Regions from separate parts of the Virgibacillus saliphilus genome, predicted to be linked through region 2. Evidence: riboswitches for the same ligand, from Rfam matches in the RefSeq annotation. Region 2 holds a riboswitch; each other region holds the start of a gene.
The links. A riboswitch is a leader RNA that binds a small molecule or an ion and turns the genes downstream of it on or off. The one in region 2 is predicted to bind thiamine pyrophosphate.
Positions count from the first base shown of each region.

Region 1: linked by a shared signal. The riboswitch ahead of tenA (thiaminase II) and the one ahead of tenI (thiazole tautomerase TenI) in region 2 are both predicted to bind thiamine pyrophosphate.
Region 3: linked by a shared signal. The riboswitch ahead of thiD (bifunctional hydroxymethylpyrimidine kinase/phosphomethylpyrimidine kinase) and the one ahead of tenI (thiazole tautomerase TenI) in region 2 are both predicted to bind thiamine pyrophosphate.

Region 1 is NZ_JAGYHC010000001.1:35,436-43,439, reverse strand. It holds gene acsA (acetate--CoA ligase) at 451-2,166, opposite strand; TPP riboswitch at 2,356-2,456, shown strand; gene tenA (thiaminase II) at 2,553-3,245, shown strand; gene KFZ56_RS00195 (dicarboxylate/amino acid:cation symporter) at 3,294-4,529, opposite strand; tRNA gene KFZ56_RS00190 (tRNA-Arg) at 4,611-4,683, opposite strand; gene KFZ56_RS00185 (deoxynucleoside kinase) at 4,827-5,474, shown strand; gene KFZ56_RS00180 (deoxynucleoside kinase) at 5,501-6,184, shown strand; gene proC (pyrroline-5-carboxylate reductase) at 6,506-7,321, opposite strand; tRNA gene KFZ56_RS00170 (tRNA-Ser) at 7,489-7,581, opposite strand; gene KFZ56_RS00165 (DMT family transporter) at 7,729-8,004, opposite strand, start outside.
Region 2 is NZ_JAGYHC010000001.1:1,865,355-1,873,358, reverse strand. It holds gene KFZ56_RS08965 (thiazole synthase) at 1-400, opposite strand, end outside; gene thiS (sulfur carrier protein ThiS) at 402-605, opposite strand; gene tenI (thiazole tautomerase TenI) at 689-1,306, opposite strand; TPP riboswitch at 1,419-1,526, opposite strand; gene KFZ56_RS08950 (FAD-binding oxidoreductase) at 1,733-3,127, shown strand; gene KFZ56_RS08945 (ectoine synthase) at 3,449-3,835, opposite strand; gene ectB (diaminobutyrate--2-oxoglutarate transaminase) at 3,888-5,162, opposite strand; gene ectA (diaminobutyrate acetyltransferase) at 5,167-5,697, opposite strand; gene KFZ56_RS08930 (SDR family NAD(P)-dependent oxidoreductase) at 6,266-7,012, shown strand; gene thpD (ectoine hydroxylase) at 7,394-8,004, shown strand, end outside.
Region 3 is NZ_JAGYHC010000001.1:676,615-684,618, forward strand. It holds gene thiE (thiamine phosphate synthase) at 55-678, opposite strand; gene thiM (hydroxyethylthiazole kinase) at 682-1,452, opposite strand; gene thiD (bifunctional hydroxymethylpyrimidine kinase/phosphomethylpyrimidine kinase) at 1,449-2,252, opposite strand; TPP riboswitch at 2,473-2,590, opposite strand; gene KFZ56_RS03435 (DUF420 domain-containing protein) at 2,914-3,462, shown strand; gene KFZ56_RS03440 (phosphotransferase family protein) at 3,678-4,589, shown strand; gene KFZ56_RS03445 (hypothetical protein) at 4,713-5,288, shown strand; gene KFZ56_RS03450 (DUF4269 domain-containing protein) at 6,020-6,541, shown strand; gene KFZ56_RS03455 (helix-turn-helix transcriptional regulator) at 6,751-6,951, shown strand; gene KFZ56_RS03460 (permease) at 6,971-7,345, shown strand; gene KFZ56_RS03465 (hypothetical protein) at 7,359-7,541, shown strand.

The DNA of each region.
Region 1 (8,004 bases), 1.8 Mb from region 2:
CATGGTTGGGACTATTTCAGTCTAATCATGTTCTTGAGATGGGCTCTCCGACACATCAATTGGACTAATCAGCTTTATCATGTTCTTGAGACGCGCTCTCCGACACATCAATTGGTCTAATTCAGCCTTATCATGTTCTTGAGACGCGCTCTCCGACACATCAATTGGTCTAATTCAGCTTTATCATGTTCTTGAGATGGGCTCTCCGACACATCAATTGGTCTAATTCAGCCTTATCATGTTCTTGAGACGCGCTCTATAGCACATGGTTGGGTCTAATTCAGCTTTATCATGTTCTTGAGATGGGCTCTCCGACACATCAATTGGATAAATTTCAGCATATCATGTACTTGAGAAGGTGCCTGGTCTTGCTATCCTTATAGAAAACTTCCCAATTGCACAAACAAAATACGTTGGCTCTTCATATAATAAAGAGCCAACGTTTTATGTTTACTTCTCCAATGTCGACGTATCCCCTGTCGGCAAGCCAAGTTCCCATGATTTCAGAAGACGACGCATGATTTTACCACTGCGTGTCTTTGGAATACTATCGGTGATCTCTGTTTCACGAGGTGCTGCGTGTGCACTCAATCCAGTTTTCACAAATTGTCGAACTTCTTCAAGCAACTCATCCGATTTCTCGTAGCCATCATTTAGTGTAATAAATGCTTTAACAATTTCCCCGCGCTCTGGATCCGGTTTACCAATGACGCCGGCCTCTGCAACTGCTGGATGTTCGAGTAATTTACTTTCTACCTCAAATGGCCCAACGCGCTCCCCCGAAGTGTTAATGACGTCATCCAAACGGCCCTGAAACCAGAAGTACCCATCTTCATCTTTATAGGCACTGTCTCCGGATACGTACCAGCCATTTATAAAATAACTTTCAAATTTCTCCGGGCGATTCCACACCGTACGCATCATCGCAGGCCAGCCTTTTTTAATTGCTAAATTCCCCATTTGGTTTGGTGGAATTTCGTTACCTTCATTATCAACAATAGACGCTTCGATTCCTGGAATTGGTTTACCCATTGACCCAGGGCGAATTTCTTCTGATGGAAGATTTACAATCAGTTGTGCACCCGTTTCAGTCATCCACCATGTATCGTGAATACGTAAACCAAATGCTTTTAATGCCCATGTCACAACTTCCGGATTCAGTGGTTCTCCAACGCTTAGCACATGTCTCAAATGTGATAAATCATGTCTTTTCACAGCCTCTTCGCCGGCACTTAAAAGCTTCCTTAATGCTGTTGGTGCGGTATACCATACGGTTACATTATATTTATCCAGGGTCCCGTACCAATCATCCGGCGTAAAGCGCCCGCCACGAACAACATTCGTAACCCCCTTCAACCATGGGGCAAATATCCCGTAACTTGTGCCGGTCACCCAGCCCGGATCAGCGGTACACCAATAAATATCGTCATCCTTGAGATCCAACACCCATTCAGCAGTGACATAATGCTGAATCATCGCATTGTGTACATGATATACACCCTTGGGCTTGCCTGTCGAACCGGATGTATAGTGAATCAGCATGCCATCCTCCAGGTCAACCCACTCGATCAAAAAATCCGGTGATGCCACGTTCATTTCTTTTTTATAATCAATATACATATCAGCGGTTTCACTGTGATCCCCAACGAGGACAATTCTTTCAAGATCAGGTAAATCCTCCTGTGGCACCCTGTCTAATAAATCCGGGGTCGTAATAAGTATACGTGCCTGACTGTCTTGCAGACGATCTCGTACAGCTTGCTCCATAAACGCCTCAAACAGCGGACCGGCAATTGCCCCTGTCTTCAATATACCAAAGAAAGATGCGTAGAATTCCGGACTCCTAGGCATAAACAAAAAGACACGATCACCTTTATTCACATTATACTTCTTCAGTACGTTAGCGAATTTATTACTCTCTTGCCGAAGTTGCTCAAAGGTAACCCGCTCTTCCCGGTCCGGAGCGGAATATAATAAAGCAACCTGATCTTTTTTATTTGGATCATTGGCATGACGATCTATGGCTTCATATGCCATATTAACATTGCCGGTTTCATTCCAGCTGAAGTTCTTTTTAACGTCATCCCACTTAAATGTTTCACGCATTTTTTCGTAGTTTTGTAGATTATAATTCCCTTCTCTTGCCGGGATTTTTTGTACATCCATCTAATCACCTCAATTTAAGTTTTTGCAACCGATTACAATTAGAAAAAATCCAAACATTAAGCTAACTGATTTCTATTTTAGAACATTTTATGACTTTTTTAAAGTGATTTGGTTTAAGTTATAGGCTTATTTTTTGATTTATACTTATATTTATGGTTTAATTCATAATAAATAACTTCATATTATTTCATTTTTCACTAGGGGAGCATATTTATTTGCTGAGAGAGGATACTTGACCCTTCGAACCTGATCTAGTTCATACTAGCGTAGGAAAGTGGCTATGTATACATGTTTGATGATGGCTCCCCATTCTACTACTGTGCTAGTGGATGGGGTTTTTTCTTTTCACTCCTCTAATGTGGGAAAAAATCAAAGGAGTGTATATAATGGAGAATTTATTTACAGATCGATTATGGAACCGAGTCCAACCAATATGGAATGCCTATTTGGAGCATCCTTTTGTAAAAGGAATTGGGGATGGTACGCTGCATCAAGAAAAGTTTAAACACTATTTGAAGCAAGATTATGTATATCTCATCGAGTATGCTCGGCTTTTTGCTTTAGGTAGTGCGAAAGCACCTGACTTGAAGACTATGACAACATTTGCAAATCTATTACATGAAACATTGCATGTAGAAATGGATTTACATCGTAAGTATGCTAGCAAATTTAACATATCAACTAAAGAACTGGAAGAGACGGAAGCTGCGTCTACGACAACTGCATACACCAGTTATATGTTGAATATGTCCCAACGAGGCGGAGTGGAAAATGTGATTGCAGCTATTCTTACTTGTGCATGGAGCTATAATTTTATTGGGAAACATTTAGCTTTAATACCTGGAGCGTTGGATCATGAATTTTATGGAGAATGGGTGAAAATGTATTCCTCTGATGATTTTACCACATTGGCAAATGACTGTATGGATGTAATCAATGAACTTACGAAAGACAAACCTGAACATGAACTTGTAGCATTAGAAGAAATCGTGATCAAGACCAGTCAATTTGAATACATGTTTTGGGAAATGGCCGAAAAATTAGAAATGTGGCAGACTGATTCTGTTGGTAAAGCCTGATTATTAGCAAAGACCGCCCCTAATCATAAGGGCGGTCTTCTTTGTTTATTATTTTGCAGATTCAGCTGTGTTTGCTTCTTTCCGCTTTTCACTTTCCGAGATGACATATGCGGCTGTTGCATCTCCTGTAATATTTAAAGAGGTACGAAGCATATCCAGTAGGCGGTCAACGCCGACAATTAATGCGATTCCCTCTACCGGTAATCCGATTTGTTGTAAGACCATCGCTAGCATGATTAAACCAACACTTGGAACTCCTGCTGTTCCAATACTCGCAAGTGTTGCCGTCAATATAATTAGAATAATGTCCGTAAATTCCAACGGTACCGCATAAACCTGTGAAATAAACACCGTTGCAACAGCTTGCATAATAGCGGTTCCATCCATATTAATCGTTGCACCTAATGGCTGAACAAAGCTGCTGATCGATTTTTTCACACCTAAGGTTTCCTGCGCTGATTGCATAGCAATAGGCAAGGCAGCACTGGAACTAGAGGTACTAAAGCCTACTGACATCGCAGGGAAAAATCCTTTATAAAATTTAATCGGACTTGCCTTTCCAAGTCCCCAAATGGCTATGCTATACGTAACAGCTCCATGTATAACTAAGGCTAATACCACGGCAACCATATACATCGCCATGGATCCAATCGCATCCAGCCCCGCATCACCGATCGCTGATGCAATCAGAGCAAACGCTCCGTATGGTGCTGTTTTCATAATAACATGAACCAGCCAAATCAAAAGCTCATTTGCCTGTTCAAACAACCGAAATATTCCAGCCGTTTTTTCACCTAGATAAGCAAGTGCGATCCCAATGAATAATGCAAACGCAATAATCTGCAACATTTCCCCGGAGGCCAGTGCTTCAAAAGGGTTTTCCGGAATAATATTGATCAGCGTATCCATGACCGGTGGGGTAGATTCCGCTTCAAATTCCGCATTTTCTACATCAAAAGTTCCCTCCGTACCAGGCTCAAGCACATAAGCAACTCCCAGCCCAATCATTAATGCAACCGCTGTAGTAACCAGATAAAAACTAATCGTCTTAAGCCCGATTTTCCCAAGCTTTGTCGGATCACCTAAACCGGCTGTACCTAGTACAATAGATACAAACACAATCGGCACAACAATCATCATGATGAGGTTTAAGAATATTTGTCCAACCGGAGTTAATACATACGTATCAACAGGGGAAAACACCTCTGGTGATACAAAGGTAAAACCTATACCAACAATCACCCCTAAAATAAGGGCGATAAGAATTTTCTTTGTAAGACTCATACTATTCCCTCTCTTGTTGTCATTTGTAGTGGAGTAGCGAATGGAATTATATCCTATCGAAAATCGTAGAACTTAAGTGAATGGCCCCGGCAGGATTCGAACCTGCGACGCATGGTTTAGGAAACCAACGCTCTATCCCCTGAGCTACGGAGCCACATGTGTTAATTGTAGTAAACCCATTATACATAAATGAGGCTTTGTTGAAAAGTGGAAGTTTTTATCTCATAGATGATCGCTTCATTCTATGATAAAATAAAACACATCTGTCCAGATTGATTATTGATTGGAGGAGTATCTATGACAGAGGTTCCATTTATTGCAATAGAAGGGCCCATTGGTATTGGAAAGACATCCCTTGCAAAAAAACTTTCTGTCCATTTTGATTTTCATTTGCTTAAAGAAATCGTCGAGGAAAATCCATTTCTCGGCAAATTTTATGATGATATCAAGGCTTGGAGTTTTCAAACGGAAATGTTCTTTTTATGCAATCGTTTCAAGCAATTAGAGGATATTGAAACACAATTCCTAAAGCAGCATAAAGCAGTTATTGCTGATTATCATATATCGAAAAACATGATTTTTGCGAAACGTACATTACCAGCGGATAAATTTGAGAAGTATGAACAGATTTATCATATTTTGACGAGTGACATGCCCGTTCCGAATATGATGATATACCTGCACGGCAGCATTGATACGCTAGTCGAGCGTGTTCGTCGACGCGGGAGGGATGTGGAGCAAAATATGAAGCCATCCTATTTGGCTCAACTCGCACGAGACTATGAAGATTACATGAATAAATTTGAGGTCATGCATCCGGATATTCCGGTCATACGGATTAACGGAGATAAGACAGACTTTGTGCACCATCAGGAAGATTTAAATCGTGTGATTGAGCAGGTGCGGATGCAGCTCGAGTCCCGTGCTATTCAGGCGAAACGATAAACGATTGATAGAGGAGAATAAACATAATGAAATTAAGAGAAAAATACCAAATTCCAAATGACAGCATCATAACAGTAGCAGGTACAGTTGGTGTCGGAAAGTCTACCATGACGAACGCACTGGCACATGCATTGCAATTTAAAACATCCTTGGAAAAGGTAGATACAAACCCTTATTTGGAAAAATTCTATGAAGACTTTGAACGTTGGAGCTTTCATTTACAAATTTATTTTTTAGCAGAGCGATTTAAGGAACAGAAGAAAATATTCGAATATGGCGGTGGATTCATTCAAGATCGTTCCATTTATGAAGACACAGGAATTTTTGCACGTATGCATTATGAAAATGGCACCATGCCCAAAACAGATTATGAAACATATAAAAATCTATTTGACGCCATGGTAATGACTCCGTATTTCCCACACCCGGACTTACTCATTTATTTAGAAGGGACATTTGATGAGATTATTGAGCGAATTCATGAACGTGGACGCGAAATGGAGAAAAATACACCTATTTCCTATTGGGAGGAAATGTACACACGCTATGAAAATTGGATTAATAATTTCAATGCCTGTCCCATTCTGCGCATTAGTATCTCCGATTATGATTTAATGAAGGAAGAAGGATCCATTGAGCCGATTTTAGAAAGAATAGGACATTTTATCCAGCAGTCACGGCGATGGAAATCGAGGGAATTCATGAAATAGTTGGATGGATTTATTTTACTATTGATTAGGAGGCATGGAACCACCCGGCCTTAAATATTGTTTTTATCATTCTATTATCAGTGCGATCTCCTTATAGTTAGGGAATTGGATGGCTGTAACTCCTTAACTATAAGGCTTTTTTGTGATTGTACTTTTATTCTATGCTGAATAGCGAAGTCCTTCTCTTACATTATATTTTTAGTAAATGAAACACTTCTCCTCGAAGTAAGGACAGATCACCCTCACACGAAGGAACCGCTTCAACATAACTTTAGCTTCTACCGAGAGCACATGTAGGCACCCTATCTAGAAATCTCTCCTTTACTCCTTCTTACCCAATTCAATCGAACGCTCTCTTGCACTTTGCACGCATTGCTTCATAATTTCTTCAAAGTGATACTGATCTAAAGTGTCAATGCCGGCGGCTGTTGTTCCTGCTGGGCTGGTGATTTTTTTTCGTAATGTAGATGCGGATTCACCGGAATGTTGGAGCATTTCACCTGCCCCTACAATCGTTTGGATAACAAGCTTGCGCGCAACATCTTGATCCAGTCCAAATTCAACAGCAGCTTTTTCCATGGCTTCCACGAAATAATAAATATATGCTGGTCCACTTCCAGAGATGCCTGTAACCGTGTGCATGTCTGCTTCATCGACAATGGTTGTGGTTCCAATGGTTTGAAACAACGCCTTCGCTTGTTCGAGATGTTCCTCTGTAGCGAATTTGCCTGCCGTAACTGCTGTTGCGGAATAGCCAATGGTAGCAGAGGTATTGGGCATGGTACGTACTACCGGGAAATCACCTTCGATTAAGTCGGAAATATGATCTGTAGAAATTCCAGCAATGACGGAAATAATCAACTGATTCGGCTTGATATATGCTTTTATGGTCTCAACCGCATTTTTTAGATCATATGGCTTCGTAGCAAGGATAATAATATCTGCTTCACGCACTACTTTCTCTTTATCCATCATACTCCGGATTTCATATTTTTGTTGAAGCTGACGCACACGCTCCTGATTATTTTTATTTGTAACGATTATTTGCTCCTTATGTAATATCTCAGCCTTCACAATGCCTGAAATAATTGCTTCTGCCATCGATCCTGCACCAATAAATGCAATGTTTTTATTCATTTTGATATCCACCTTTTTTGCCGAAAAATAGTCCGTTCCTCGTCAACATGTACAGTAAGTATGCTATATAAGAGTCTTTATTACAATGGTTAAAAGCACATATATATAAAAAAACCGCTACAATGTAGCGATTTTTATCTCCAATCGTTATGCGCTAATTTATAAAATGGAGGAGGTAGAGGGATTCGAACCCCCGCGCGGTTTGACCCGCCTGTCGGTTTTCAAGACCGATCCCTTCAGCCGAACTTGGGTATACCTCCGTAACGACAAGGATTAATATATCATGCCTTGTTTTTGATGTCAATTATTTTATAAACATTTTACTCGCTTAATCTCTTTGTTTTTCAATTCCATATTTTCCCATTAGGGGAATTAGCGTTTGATGCATCCCCCTAAAAACGGCTTTTTTAAAAGAAATTTAATAATGCAATGCCACTGATAATCATCAATACAGCAATCACTCTTCTTTGATCAACCGGATATTTCGGTAAGTTAAACATGCCAAAGTGATCGATGACGAGCCCCATAACAATTTGCCCTAAAATCGTAGACATCAACGTCAGTGTTACACCAAGGTAAGGCATTAACATAATATTGGAAGCAATATATGCAGCACCAAGAACACCACCGGCAAAATGCCATGGCTTTAATGTCATATCTCCGGAAGTACGTGTTAATTTGAT
Region 2 (8,004 bases):
CATCGGAAGTATATGGCAATACGGTGAATCCTTCTTTTAGTAATTCTTCCGTTGCTTTTAGCGTTTCCACAGGATCAGGAAGAAGGGTCTTATCGCAACCAATAACTTCTACCTTAATCATATCACATAAGCCAGATGCCTGAGCTAGTTTCGCATGACGAACAGCTTCTTCAGCCGTTTTTGCTCCAGCCGTGTTTGGCAGTAGCGTAACTTTCTCCACATCAATCTTTTCAAGGAAATTCGGCTGACTTGGCTCATAGATATTCATACGGCGAACAGTGAAGGTTAAGATTTCCGGCTTTGACACTTCCACTGCTTGCTTCTGGACATCAATATTTGGATATTTTCCTGTACCTAACAATAATCTGGAGTTAAATTGTTTTTTGTTGATGGTTAACATGTTAACCGCCTCCTACAAATTGGATTAATTCTATTTTGTCTCCATCAGCTATTTCTGTAGTAGTATGCTCATTCTTTTCCAAAATTCGGTCATTATGTTCTACAATAACAACAGGGTTACTTATCTTATAATGTTCGATTACTTCTTTAATTGTGGTAACTGCTGTTGGTATCGTTACAATCTCCCCATTTAATTGTAATGTCATGTTCTCACCTCCTTTGAGCTATTTCGAATCATAAGCGATGGAATCTTCCTTCACCTCCTCGAGCAATGCTGACATCATAATGGTTATTCATCATACACTCCCTTTTCCATATTTATTCTATATTCTTTAACCGCTTCTACAGGATCGTTTGCTAATAATACACCTGACAAAACCGCGATTCCCTCTACACCTGCTGCTAGTACCTGCTTTGTATTTTCCGGCATAATACCACCGATTGCTATGACTGGTAAATGAACTGTTTCTGTTATCCTCTGTAAATGATCAAGTCCTCTCGGAGGTATTCCTGGCTTCGATGAGGTAGCAAAGATATGACCATAAAGGAGGAAATTTGCACCCTTTGTCTCTGCCTCCATGGCTTCTTCTATAGAATGGACGGAACAACCTATTTGTAAAGTAGGAAAAGATTCTTTTACCAATGAAAGATCAGCACTTTGGTGTGTAAGTTGCACTCCGTTTGTCTTCATCATATATGCTATATCGATACGATCATTTATCATTATTTTTTTAACTGGAATTCCCTCTTCAGCTAATGCTTGCACGACAGCTACAAGTTTACTGGCAGACCATGTCTTTTCTCGTACATGGATGACATCCACATATTTATGAATCTGTCCTGCAATCGTAACAAACGTTTTCATTGATTGCCGGCCAGTAGAAATAACATGTAATTGTTTTGGCATGACAAAGGCACAACCCATCTAATAGATTCTTATATACATATAAAAAAGACCACTTTTCATCATGCAGCGCATAAAGAAAGTGGCCCTCTAGAATACATAAGTTAGCTTTGTAGTCATCGGCAGATTACTTCCCTACGCTGGCATCAACCAGATCAGGTTCAAAGGGTCTCAAAGTGAAACTTTAATCTCAGCCTTAACAAAGGCACCCCTAGTAGTTCATATCATTTTATTTTATTTTAACACGCATGAATATTTTGTCAATAATGGAATGTTTTTTATTATCTAATATCGCTTATACAGCAGTAGAAATGAATAATCCTTCCCTATGTATTTAAGCTATAGATTTTCTACTTCACATCATTTATACTAGACTATAAAATCAGAAATTTCTTTAACATACCTATTTAAAAAGGGAGAGAAATAACCATGGAAACAGCAATAACGAATGTAATACATGGATTAGAGAAATGGTTGCGAAAAGATCAAGTTACCATGAACGAGACTGTTCTGGAAGAACACAGCACAGATGAATCTTATCATACACCAAGTTCTCCAGCTGTAGTGGTATTTCCTGAAAATGCTGAAGAAGTGAGCGAAATTGTTCGTCTAGCTGATAAATATGAGATCGCGGTTGTTCCTTATGGCTTGGGAACAAGCTTAGAAGGTCATATTATCCCTTACGAACATGGCATAACCATTGATTTTTCGTTAATGAACAGCATACTGGAGATTCGGGAAAAAGATTTTCTAGTAAAAGTACAACCAGGTGTGACACGTTCCCAATTAAATAAAGAACTGAAAAAATACGGGTTATTTTTTCCAGTAGATCCAGGGGCAGATGCAACACTTGGCGGTATGGCTGCTACGAATGCCAGTGGAACAATGTCTGTCCGCTATGGCATCATGCGTGACCAAGTCCGAGATTTAGAAGTTGTACTTGTAGACGGAAAAACGATACACACTGGCAATTTAGCGGAAAAGTCATCATCCGGTTATCATCTGAATGGCATTTTTGTAGGGTCTGAAGGTACACTAGGTTGTTTTACAGAATTAACGCTAAAGGTATACGGTATACCAGAACATCAAATAGCTGCAAGAGCATCATTTAACATGGTGGATGATGCAGTCGAAGCTGTCACAGCTATATTACAAGCCGGAGTGCCAATTGCCAGAATGGAGCTTTTAGATGAGCCATCTATGGTGCAAGCGAATCAATATAGTGAAACAGGCTACAAAGAAGTACCAACATTGTTTTTAGAATTTCACGGAAATGAAGCAGGTCTAACACAGGATGTTTCATTTGCGGAAGATATCCTCAACGACTTCGGCTGTTTAGAAGTAACATTTGAAGCAGAAACTGCAGCACGGAATAAGCTTTGGGAAGCAAGACATCATGTACTCTACGCTTACACTCATGGCTACCCGGGAAGAAAATTAATGATAACGGACGTTTGTCTCCCTATTTCTGAATTAGCAGGAGCTATTCAAGATGCAAGGAAAACCCTAAGGGCATTAAGCCTTCAAGGCGGCATCGTCGGGCATGTAGGTGATGGGAACTATCATATTTTTTTAATGATTGATCTCAATAACCCCGAAGAAGTTCAAAATGCGAATCAATTAAATGAACACATCGTTGAATACGCGCTTAACCGTGGAGGTACTTGCACCGGCGAACACGGCGTTGGAATTGGAAAACAAAAATATCAGAAACAAGAACATGGTGAAGCGCTTCATCTGATGGAGAAAATAAAGTCGACGCTTGATCCGCGTGATTTATTTAACCCGAATAAGATTGTGAAGCAGAATGTTTCAGCAGAATGAGGGTAGTAGTGGTGCTTTTTTTCCGGAAGATGAGTAGCTCCCGTATAGGTATGGTTCTCTCCCGATCGACCCTCTACCGTTATGGAGACGCGTTCTCCCAGTTTACCATAGCTCTATCTCGAACAGAAAATTTGCCGTTCCTAGTCGTAAAAGCACCTTCCCTATCAGAGAAAGTGCTTTTACTTAGAGTGTATAATGAGGAAGGAGACCCTCTATGATTCTGAAGCTCAAGCTGAAGTGTGCGCCTCCCATTAATATTCTCTCTTCTTCTTACCAAAAATTAAGAAGAAACTAAACCGCGACTGATTCCTTCTCTAAACCCTATTCGGTCAATAACGGATAATATCCTTCTTCATTATGTGTTTCTCTTCCTACAAGTGGCGGGTTGAAGACACAAACCATGCGCATCTGCGTTCTGGCGCGTAGTCGATGCTTGTCATTTTCATTGAGGATATACATCGTTCCTGCTTTAAGTTGGTATACATCACCGGTTTCGACTTTTTCAATTTCACCTTCGCCTTCAATGCAGTACACTGCTTCGATATGATTTTTGTACCAGAAGAAATTATCTGTTCCCGCTTTAATAATGGTATCATTCATGCTGAAGCCTACTCCGTCTTTTTTCAACAGAAAGCGGCGACTCGTCCAGTTTTCTTCAGATGTTTCATCTTCCGTTCCAACAATCTCTTCCAGTGATTTTACGATCATTTCGATTTCTCCTTTTCCATTATAAAATATCTATTCATTGGTATATTGTCGCTTAAGCAAGAACATGCTTGATACTATCATCAAGAATACCGAGTCCTTTCTCAAGCCCTTCTTGCTCAATCGTTAGTGGTGGCAAGAATTTAACAACCTCATCATTCGGCCCGGAAGTTTCCACAATCAAACCGCGCTTAAACGCTTCTCCGCAAATGTCACTTGCAAGACCTTCTACGTCGATTGCTATACCTTGCATTAATCCTCTTCCACGAGCTTCGGCCTTAAGTTCGGGATATTTTTTCACCCAATGGTTGACCATATCTGCCAAGATGCTGGCTTTCTCTTGTATCGCATGACTTAATTCATCTGTCTCCCAATGAGTCAAGGCTTCTGTTGCTGCAAGAAATGCCAAATTATTTCCACGGAATGTTCCGTTATGCTCACCGGGTTCCCATTGATCATACTCTGGTTTAATTAATGTAATGGCCATGGGCAGTCCAATTCCGCCAATTGATTTGGAAAGACAGACAATATCTGGATTAATTTCGGCAGGCTCAAAACTAAAGAATGTACCAGTTCGTCCGCAACCTGCTTGAACATCATCAATAATTAATAAAATATCCCAACGTTTGCAAATACGTTCGATTTTTTTCATCCATTCCATCCTAGCCGCATTCATGCCACCTTCTCCTTGAACTGTTTCCAGAATAATGGCTGCCGGCAGGGCAACACCACTTCCGCTGTCCTCTAGAAATCTTTCCAAATAAGCAATTGAATTCTGATCTTCCACATAATCATCGAATGGCATGGATACCGTATGATGAAGCGGGATGCCCGCACCATGACGTTTAAATGAATTAGCTGTCACCGAGAGCGATCCAATTGTCATTCCATGAAAAGCATTTGTGAAACTAATCACCGTATCTCTATCGGTTACTTTTCTGGCTATTTTCAACGCACTTTCTACGGTATTTGTACCCGTTGGGCCGGGAAACATAATCTTATAATCGAGATTACGTGGTGTAAGTATTACTTCTTTGAAGCGTTCGAGAAATTCCTTTCTTGGAGATGTTCCCATATCGAGGCTGTGTATAATTCCATCATTTTTAATATACTCAATTAATTTTTCCTGCATTGCATCACTATTATGGCCGTAATTCAGCGCTCCTGCCCCGGCAAAAAAATCAATGTACTCTTTTCCTTCTATATCCCACAATTTATATCCTTTTGCCTTTTCAAAAATGGTCGGCCATCCCCTGCTGTAGCTTCTTACGGTCGATTCTATTTCTTCAAACGTTTTCATTTCCTTATCGCTTAATAAAGCCGTTGTCATGAAATCATCCTTTTATCCATATTTTTTCTTCTTCAATCGGTCCGATTTTAAACAATAATTCATCTTCATGGCCTTCTCCGGGAAAATCATTTGATGAAAAATAATCGTCTACCTCACAATGGGTCTTCAGCTTTTGGGCAAGACCTTGAAATAGGTTTCGTGACGGCGTATTTGATGGAGATACAGTTGCTTCTACATATTCAATAGCCCCGCAATGTTCACGGTTTAGCAGTTGAAACAACATTTTCGTCCCCAATCCATTACCACGTTCGGATTCATTAACAGCTACTTGCCAAATGAACAATGTATTCGGTGTATCCGGATGAATAAACCCGGAAATAAATCCGACAGTCTCCCCTTCTCTTTCCGTGACAATCGATGTTTCTGAAAAAATCTCACACCACATGAGATAGCTATAAGAAGAGTTAAGATCTAACACACCAGTTTGTTTAATTAATTCCCAAACAGCTGCACCATCGTCTTTATTCGGCTTACGAAAATGAAAATCAGTTTTTATGTCCTTTTCCCTTGTCAATTCACCAATACCGCTTTTGCTAATGCTCTCACCTCCGAAATGTGTTGTAAATGATGTACTATTTAAGATTAAATAAAACAAAGCCTTTCGTCAAAACGCGTTAAACGTTATACAACGCGTTTAAACTTGATTTTATTCGATTAATTAATAATAATTGCCACAGCCTATAAATAACGACCAAATAATAAAGAATAGACAGAATTTATAGGAATTAGGGAAAAATACAGGAGTTAATACATCAATAATTATTTCTCTAAATGCAAAAGAAGAATGAAAAAATATAGTTAATGGAATGGAGTAAGAATGATTTCAGTAGTAATTATGAACTATTTGTGAAATGTTTCACAAACATATTGTGTTTACCCTAAATTGCATTATACTAAAGATAGATACAGGATATTGTATTCCTCTTTTTACCATCTATTCTACCAAGATAAAACAAACGTATTAGATTAAAGCCGATATTTAACAATATGCTCTGAATATCCGTATCACATTTTTCAGATAATTATGATTGATATAAAACCTCTTATGAGGCTTTATATATATTTTGAATGGAGGGATTAACATGAGAGTAGAAGACAAAGTAGCTATTGTAACTGGTGCTAGTGCAGGTATTGGAAAAAGTATTGCAATAATGTTAGCAAAAGAAGGGGCAAAAGTTATATTAACAGATATAAAAGAAACGGAGGGGAAACAAGTTGTCGATATGATTAAGGGGCAAAATGGCGAAGCTACTTTCATTCACCAAGATGTTTCCAAAGATGACGAATGGAAAAAGGTTACAAAAATCGCAGAGGAAACATATGGTAAAGTCGACATTTTAGTAAATAATGCGGGCGTCTATATGGCTAAATCTGTTGGGGATACGACGTTAGATGATTGGGATTTCTTAATGGACATTAATGTTAAAGGTACTTTTTTAGGTATGAAGCATATTTTGCCATTAATGCGCAAACACCAAAGTGGATCCATTATTAATATGTCATCTGTTGCAGGTTTAAACGGTTCAGAAAATCATTCCTTATATTGTGCAAGTAAAGGGGCCGTAAGATTAATGACGAAAGCCGTTGCCGCAGAAGCAGGTACTGACAAGATCCGTGTCAACTCTGTTCACCCTGGCTTAATTGTTACTGAAATGGGAGATGATGTTATAAATGGTATGGGAATCACAGTTGAGGACTTTGCCCAAGGGACCCTACTAAAGAGAGCTGGGAATACAAATGACATCGCTCAAATCATCTTGTATCTAGCTTCCGACGAATCAACATATGTTACCGCTCAAGAAATGGTCGTTGACGGTGGTCTAGCATAATGATTTGAAACGTTATGACCGTACACAATAACAGGATATGAAGAAGCACCTCTGAATCGTATTCTCATACACGGGAGGTGCTTTTACTATATACCATATCAACCTCTTTAGAATGTAATCCATTATCATCTCTATAAACCTAAAATTCACGCAATGATCTTCAAAAAATCCAATCTATTAAAAACAACGCTTCCCTACTTCATTTATTTTTCCTAAGCGATGATTTGCTTGTTTTTTCTTAATATTTCTACTTTGATGTTTTTTAGTTGTTCTAGTAGGGTAGATAGGGAAACATAGGAAAGTTTCCTTAAATAAGCCGGTAATTAATCAACTATAGACGCGACATCGAAGGAATAAATTTTTTTGATAGGAGTGTTTATAATGGAAGATCTTTATCCATCCCGCCAAAATAACAAACCGGAAATTTTAAAGCGAAAGGATCCTGTGATTCACACAGATCGTTCAAAAGACAATCAAGCCCCCCTTTCGAAAGAACAGCTTGATTCGTATGAAAGAAATGGATTCTTGCAGCTTGAGGATTTCTTCTCTCCTCAGGAAGTAATGGCAATGCAAAACGGTATTTTTGAACTACAGGACGCTAGCCAGGATATCACTTCTGAGAAAGTGATCCGTGAACCACAAAGTGAAGAAATCAGATCAATTTTTCATGTGCATCATGATGACAACTATTTTAAACAAGTTGCGAATGATCAGCGCCTGCTCGATATCGTAAACTATCTTCTTGGAAGTGATGTCTATATACACCAATCTAGAATCAACTATAAACCGGAATTCTCAGGCAAAGAATTTGATTGGCATTCGGATTTTGAAACATGGCATGTGGAAGATGGAATGCCACGGATGAGAGCGGTCAGTCTATCGATTGCCTTATCCGACAACTATACATTCAACGGGCCTTTAATGCTTATACCCAGGTCCCATAACTACTATATCAGCTGCGCGGGTGAAACACCTGATGATAACTATAAAGA
Region 3 (8,004 bases), 1.2 Mb from region 2:
GAATATATTTGTTAAAAACACTTTTGTCCCAGCCCCTTTTAACACCATTCATATCTATAAGGCTCGAACTGCTTCCCTTATATTTTCAGCTTGGGTAATCGCCGAGATAACCGAAACCCCATTTGCACCTGCGTCGATCACAGAAGTAGCATTGTGTGTTGTGATACCGCCAATTCCTACAATAGGTAATGTCGGGAATCTTTTTCGTAATGCAGTAATCCACTCAACGCCAACGGCTTTCTTAGCGTCAATCTTTGAATTGGTTGCAAAAACTGGACCAGCACCAACGTAATCGATTAGAGACAGCGGGCTACTCGCAATCTCACGCGCATTCGATACAGAAAGCCCGATAATTTTATCAGGGAAAAGGTCACGGATTGCTTGAACGGATTGGTCGTCCTGACCAACGTGGATCCCGTCCGCATCTAAGGATTTACCTAGTTTAACATCATCATTTACAATGAAGGGGATGTTATATCTCTGGCAAATTTCACGCAATGAAATACCTAATTTTAGTTTCGCTTCTCCCGTTAGTGATCCTTTTCCTTTTTCCCGAAATTGAAAGGCTGTTATTCCAGCTAATGCAGCGGTTTCCAGTATTTCTGCAGGATCCCGATCACAATTTTGACTGCCCATGATAAAATATTTACGTAAGCTCGTGTTTATTTGTAATGCCATTGGCTATCTCCTCTCCAGTACACTGGGTTCCAGGGAAAGAGCATCGATGAACTGAGGTAAAAAGGTTCCAGGCCCTTTCGTACTTTCATGAGCAGCGGCATACGCAGCCGCTACCCCATAAAAATAAACGGCTGTTAAAACCTGTTCCTCGATTTGTGCCTTCGTTGTTAAGCAGGCAGTTAAAATGGATCCCAATAAGCACCCAGCTCCGGTGATTTTTTCCAAAAGTGGATCACCGGTTTCATTTTTGATCACATTTTTTCCTACGCAGATCATATCTGTTTCTCCGGTTATAACAGCGGCTGTTTCATAGGCTTCTGCAACTTTCATAGCGATTTCCTCCGTGTCTCCTTTCCCAACCGATTCCACGCCTCTTGTTTCCCAAGGAATTTGTACGAGTTGTGCCATTTCCCCTGCGTTTCCTTTGATTACGGTTGGTTTGACTTCCTCCAAGATTTTCCTCACAGCAGATGTACGAAAGGAGGTGGCTGCTATTCCTACCGGGTCGAGTACTACCGGAATTCCTTTTTCATTTGCAGCTTTTCCTGCTAGGAGCATTGCTGGAAGTTCAACGGATGTCAGTGTGCCAATATTAAGAAGAACGCCGTCACTAGCGGAAGCCATGGCCGCAGCCTCTTCCTCTGCTTTTGCCATAACTGGTGCCCCGCCAAAGGATAAAAGCCCGTTTGCTGTAAAATTCATGACAACCTGATTGGTTAGATGGTGAATCAATGGACTATTTCCCCGTACTTCCTGAATAATGTTTGGATTCATAGTATCACCTCTTCACGGTCTGCCCAATGATTCGTAGGACCATTTCCGGAACCAAGAGAAAAGGAATGCTTAATTGCTGCTGTTATAAAACGTTTTGCCTGTGAAATAGCATCCTGAAGCGCTATGCCTTGACCTAAAAAGGCTGTAATCGCAGCGGAATACGTACATCCAGTTCCATGCGTATTGTTGGTATTCATGCGATCAGCTGAGAAGGTTTTTATGTCCATCCCGTCGTATAAAAAATCCACTGCACTCCCCGACATATGTCCACCTTTAATAAGAGCTGCTCCAGCACCGAAATTCTTTACGATCGTTTCAGCAGCTTGTTTCATGTCATCGGTTGTCTCAATTGTATTGCCGGTAATAAATTCAGCCTCCGGAATATTTGGTGTTACTAGGGTTGTCAGTGGCAAAAGATTTTCACGTAAAAAAAGACGTGAATCCTGATCAATTAAGGAATCTCCACTTGTTGCAACCATAACTGGATCCATGACATAAGATGCATCCAATTCTGAAACATATCCTGCAATGACTTCCATCATGTCCCTATTTGCAATCATCCCTGTTTTACATGCGTGAACCGGAATATCGGAAATCACGGAATCCAGCTGCTGTTTGATCATGTCGATGGGTAGGTGGTGAACATTTTGAACGCCTGTGGTGTTTTGGGCAACGACAGATGTAATGACGGACATGCCATAGCTTTTTAATTCTTGAAACGTTTTTAAGTCTGCTTGAATGCCAGCTCCACCACTTGGGTCGGTTCCAGCAATGGTAAGAGCCGTTGAAACGTGTTTCATTTATAAAACCTCCTCTGATGGATTCGGAAGGACGAAAGAATAGTAGTTTTCCGGGTTATATATCATTATTTTTCATTGTGCAGTCATTGACCGCTATTAAATGAAAACAGCCATGGTTGTTAATAGATACGTTCGATTCATCCATGACTTCTTCCCAGAGAGAACTAAAAAAAGCCAAATCCCATGGGGGACCTGGCTTCGAATTTGAAAATAGATAAGACATTTCGTCAAACTACTTCCCTCCGCTGGTATGATCCAGATCAGGTCCGTAAGAGTCAGAAAGCCTCAATGCGCTTTCCTCTCAGCCCACGTATTATTGGGCACCCCTAGTAGTTACTTTTATTGATTATTTACCTTTAGTTTAACAAATAGGCTCGCACTTGTCATGGAAATTGAATAAGTGGAAAGTGTACCTATATTCAAATCCATATCATTCCCTTTTCCGGATAATAAAGCAGATGAAAAATACATACAGAATGCTAGGAAACTTTCCTGTTATCACTTTTTGGTCAAAAGAAAAGACCTAATTGGATAGCCTGTTTTCTGTCAAAAGTATGACATTTCTCGTTTTTATAGGAGTGAATATTACTTTTGACTTGTTGTTTGCGGTTAATTTTCATATGCTTATGGAAAGGAATTTTATATTGGAGTGAAAAAACAGATGCCTAATGACATTAACTATACTAGACAGCGCAATTATAATCCGCTGATTTGGATTTTATCTATATTGATTGTAGGCGTTATTTTGGGAACGTATTTCTTGCCAACAAACCCAGACGCAACAATAGCTGGCATGGAGTTAACCGTATTGCCCATGTTAAATGCTATTTTGAATAGCTTCACCTTTATCTTTTTGTTGATTGCTTTAATCATGATTAAAAAGAAAAACATCAAAGTGCACCGCAGATTTATTATTGCTGCATTCGTAACAACCTTTTTATTCTTCATCTTCTATTTGACGTATCATTCTATGGCTGAGTCTACAAGCTTCGGCGGAGACGGTCCTATGATGTACATTTATTATTTTATACTAATTACACACATTGTTCTGGCTGCATTGATTGTGCCGCTTGCGCTAATCACACTTGGAAGAGGTTTGAATATGAAAGTAGAAAAACACCGGAAAATTGCACGTTGGACAATGCCACTATGGCTGTATGTCAGCTTTACTGGCGTGTTGGTCTACTTCATGATTTCGCCATACTATTAAGCTTTTTGGTAATATCATTATATGCCAATGACATACTGGCACGTTTTAAAAGTTCTTCCGGCAATTATGGGTAGTGTCATGACTAAGAATCGTCTCGTGCTTTGCCTATGATTGATCAAACGATTGATTAAACCATTGATAATGGCGCTCGTTTGTATTCTATAATGGGTTTTAACGTGTATTTGAAGGATAAAAGGATAAAAGGGGGAGATAAAATGGGGGTCCCAAAATCTTTGCTGGATTGGGTTAAACAACAAGTACATATAAACGCGTCTGTACAATCCGTGGAACCATTAAAAGGTAGCACTTCCTCTATATTACATCGTATAACGCTTCATGTTGATGAAAATCCTGTGGAAGTAGTGGTGCGGCAATTTAATGATCAAGAATGGTTGGACAAAGAGCCTGATCTTGCTATGCATGAAGCGGCAAGTTTGCAAATGGCATCTAAAGTTGGTTTCCCTACGCCTGAGATCATCGCCTATGATGAGAAGGGGGAGATATGTGGGATCCCGGTAGTTGTAATGTCAAAGCTTGAGGGGAACGTTAATCTAAAGCCAAGGGATAGGGATGAATGGCTGGCTGGTCTGGCAGAGGCACTTGCCAATATTCATACTGCTGAAGCAAGTAATTTTCCATGGACTTACTTTCCTTATAATGCTATTTCGGAGACAGAAATTCCGGAATGGTCCAGCGTTCCAGATGTATGGGAAAAAGCAATAGCTATAGCAAAGGGGCCTCGCCCTAATATGAAAAATAACTTTATTCATCGAGATTTTCATCCTGCAAACGTTATGTGGCGTGATGAGAAAGTCAGTGGCATTGTGGATTGGGTAAACGCCTGCTTGGGTCCAGCAGGAATTGATGTCGGACACTGCAGAGTAAATCTGGCGATGTTATATGATGTAGAAACTGCTGCTGGATTCTTAGAAGCATATAAGCAATTTGCCGGAAAAACGTATAAACATGCCCTCCATTGGGATCTTATTTCCGCCATGGATATGCTTTCTGGAAAGCGCCCAAGCGTATACCTGGGATGGAAGGATTTTGGTATAACAGGGTTAACGGATCACATGATGGAGGAGCGGTTGGACAGGTATATCGTGCATCTGATGCAGGGGAGATAGTTTTATAGTTTTATTTAAGCGGCTCGTCCCTCTGATCCTAATGCTTAAGTGAGCGAGAGAATCTTTCGATGTATTTTTGTATAGATGATGGTATACTATTAGGAAAAGAAGGGAGGGATGAAGGTGGAGGAAAAGCTTAATATTATTTTAGAACATTTGGAAATAATCCAACAAGGACAAGCTCGGTTTGAAGATAACTTAAATGCTTTTGGGAAGCGACTGGATCGAGTGGAAGAGAAAGTGAATGCCTTTGGAGAAAGGCTGGACCGATTTGAGGAAAGCTTAAATGTCTTTGGAGAAAGGCAAGATCGGTTTGAGGAAAGTTTAAATGCGTTTGGAGAAAGGCAAGATCGATTTGAGGAAAGCTTAAATGCGTTTGGAGAAAGGCAAGATCGGTTTGAGGAAAGTTTAAATGCGTTTGGAGAAAGGCAAGATCGATTTGAAGAAAATTTAAATAGATTTGGAAAGAGACTTGGTCAAGTAGAAAAAAGCCAAGAGCACCTTGCTATTAATCAAGCTCGTATGGAAGAGAGGCAAATTCGTTTTGAAGAAAATCAAAATTCATTTGCATTAAGTCAGGCTCGTATAGAGGAGAAACTTGATCATTTTATAGTTGAAGCGAGAAGTCATTTTAAACATGTTCAATCGCAATTGGATAGGCATACGAATTTATTCAGAAAAGTGCAGCTCAAGCATTAAAGAAAAGTATGTTGTTAACTGTATATTTTAACCCCAAGTATTTCATCTTACGCAATAATCTTCAGAAAAACACTATATATCAATCTCCTAAGAAACCTTCCTGAAAAGTATTGTGGGGAAACAAAGGTTAGCTGGATTCAAGTATAATGTCCAGCTAACCTTTTCTTTAATCGCATAGGAAATTATAAAATTATTTGCTTGGGCATCATGGGTTATAGATAAACAGCTATGTTCAGCTGCAAGCGCAACAAACGGTGAGGTTCCATGTATTCTAAAAATGTGGGAATCAGTTGGAACGTCTGGGAATCGTTCGTCCGGTCTGAGAATCAACCGGAAGCGTGAAGAATCGACCGTATGTGTAAAATAATTCTTGGGCCTTTGGATGGGTAATATTTCTCGTAATGATATAAGTCAGGTATACACTCATGTTGCTTTTGCTATCAATAAGGCTGATTTGATAGCATATATAATAAATTAGTGAAATGGAGAGTGAACATCTTAACTGGTCGTCCTAGGGATGAAAGGGTAAGAAGTCTATTTATGATCCGAATGGTTATAAGTTCGAATTTCATATTGGTACTTTGCATGATAGGATAGATTATTATAAGCAGGAAAAGCCGTATATGGAGGTTTATGTTTAAAAAGCATGAATGATTTTCTTGAACAGATAACGCCCTAAAATTATATTTTCAGATGAAGAAGGTGCTGCGTTGAGTAATTTATTTGAGGGGATGCAAATGGGTAATAAAAAGCAACAAAAAGCGTATGCAGTTATCAGGGAACTGAATATTTGTGATGACTTAAGTTCATGCAATCCGGTTCTATGCGGAACTTTGCCCATCGGTATAGATATATTAGGATCAGACCTAGACATCGTAATGGAAGTACAGGATTTAGATTATTTTGAGGAACGGCTACAAATACTATATCATAGCAAAGGCAATTTTAAGTTAAAAAGGACAACTATAAGAGGTAATCCGGTCGTTAAAGCAAATTTTTTCTTCAGAAATTTTGAGTTTGAATTGTTTGGTCAATCTCAACCTGTACTTAAACAAAATGCATATTTACATATGTTAATTGAACATAAGTTATTAGAAAAGCGCCCCAACCTTAAAGAAAAAGTGATAAATCTTAAAAAGCAAGGATACAAGACTGAACCAGCATTTTGTACACTTTTAGGCATTCCTGGTGATCCTTACGAGGGTCTTATTCAATATGGGATTAAAGAAGGAATCATAACAGAAGTAGTATAAACACAGTATGCCGCAATCAGTCGTTACTCCGGTTATTAGTCTTTACCCCGTATTGCACGTAACGATTATCTTGTGCTTGTGGAGGATAGACAGGGATTATGTACACTGAACTATACCGCATTTGCGGTTCTTTTTAAGAAAAAATGTAAAGCAAACTTGACGTAAAGTTTGCTTTACTATAAGATTAAGGAAAGGAGGCGCAACGGTGGGTGAAAAATAAAGTTATGAATTATAGAAAACGAAATGGCTATTCACAAGATAAACTGGCTTTAATTCTCGGAGTATCAAGACAAACGATTATTTCGATTGAAAAAGGAAAATATAATCCCTCACTTCCATTAGCATTACAAATGGCAAGGGAATTTCATACTGCTGTTGAGGACATTTTTTTCTTGGAGGATAATGAATGAAAATAAGGGAGGGATAAATATGAACTACCGTCGTATTTACTTTATTCTTGGCTGCTTATTTCTTATATTTACTGGAATTGGGATAGCAATATCTTTTGGAGCAGGGGAGTTCCGAATAATGCAAATTTATCCACCTACAATGATTTCGGTAATTTGTATTTGTAATGGGTATCTTGCCCCGCAGATGGCAAAACAGGATGAGCGAACAACATTCATTCGGCAAAAAGGGATGTTTTATTCTTATTTTGCGATTATCTTTTATCTTATTCTCCTCATGTCGCTTATTTATTTTAACATCTTGGTTATCAGTGCCCTTCATGCGGTCATGTTGATAACATTTTTGGTTGTTAGTACGGTATTTATTTCAATGGTTGTCGTGTCTAAAATTTACTAGAAGGGGTGATTCCATGTCTACTGCTGCATATTTCATTTGGGGAATTGCATTGATAGTATCTGTTGGAAGTGCTGTAATTTTACACAAGAACCGAAAAGATAACGGGGACGTTTCCAAAAAAGGAATGAAACTGTTTTGGATGTTACTTACTGCATTATTCATCGTGATAATTGTTGTCATAACAAACGATAACTGAAATACATAAAGGGAACAAGAGAGAATTGACTTGGAAAGAAAAAGATTTAGAAGAGAAAAATGATTCGTTCAAATATAGTCGATATACGTTTGTCGCAAATGCTTGGATTGCCAAAAAAGTAAGGTTTTTAAGCATCTTGGACAGAAGATTGGCTGGGAAAGTTTTCCTTGGAGGATGGAATATTAAGTGTTTAAAATACAATTCCCAAAAGCGAGTAAATACGATAAACAGTTAAAATGGTAATTCAAAATATTTTTAACACAAACGAATCTTATCTATAGTATATCAGAATCATTTGTTACCCCAATTTAAGGGGAGGAGATAATTTTGGCTCTCTTAGCAGAAATTTTACAATATACAGCTTACTTATTATTTCTTTTTGTAACAGTTTTCTTTATAAGAAAGATTGATAAAGTTAAGAAGCAGAGGTAGCTTTCGACTTCTGAGAAAGTAATGTATACCA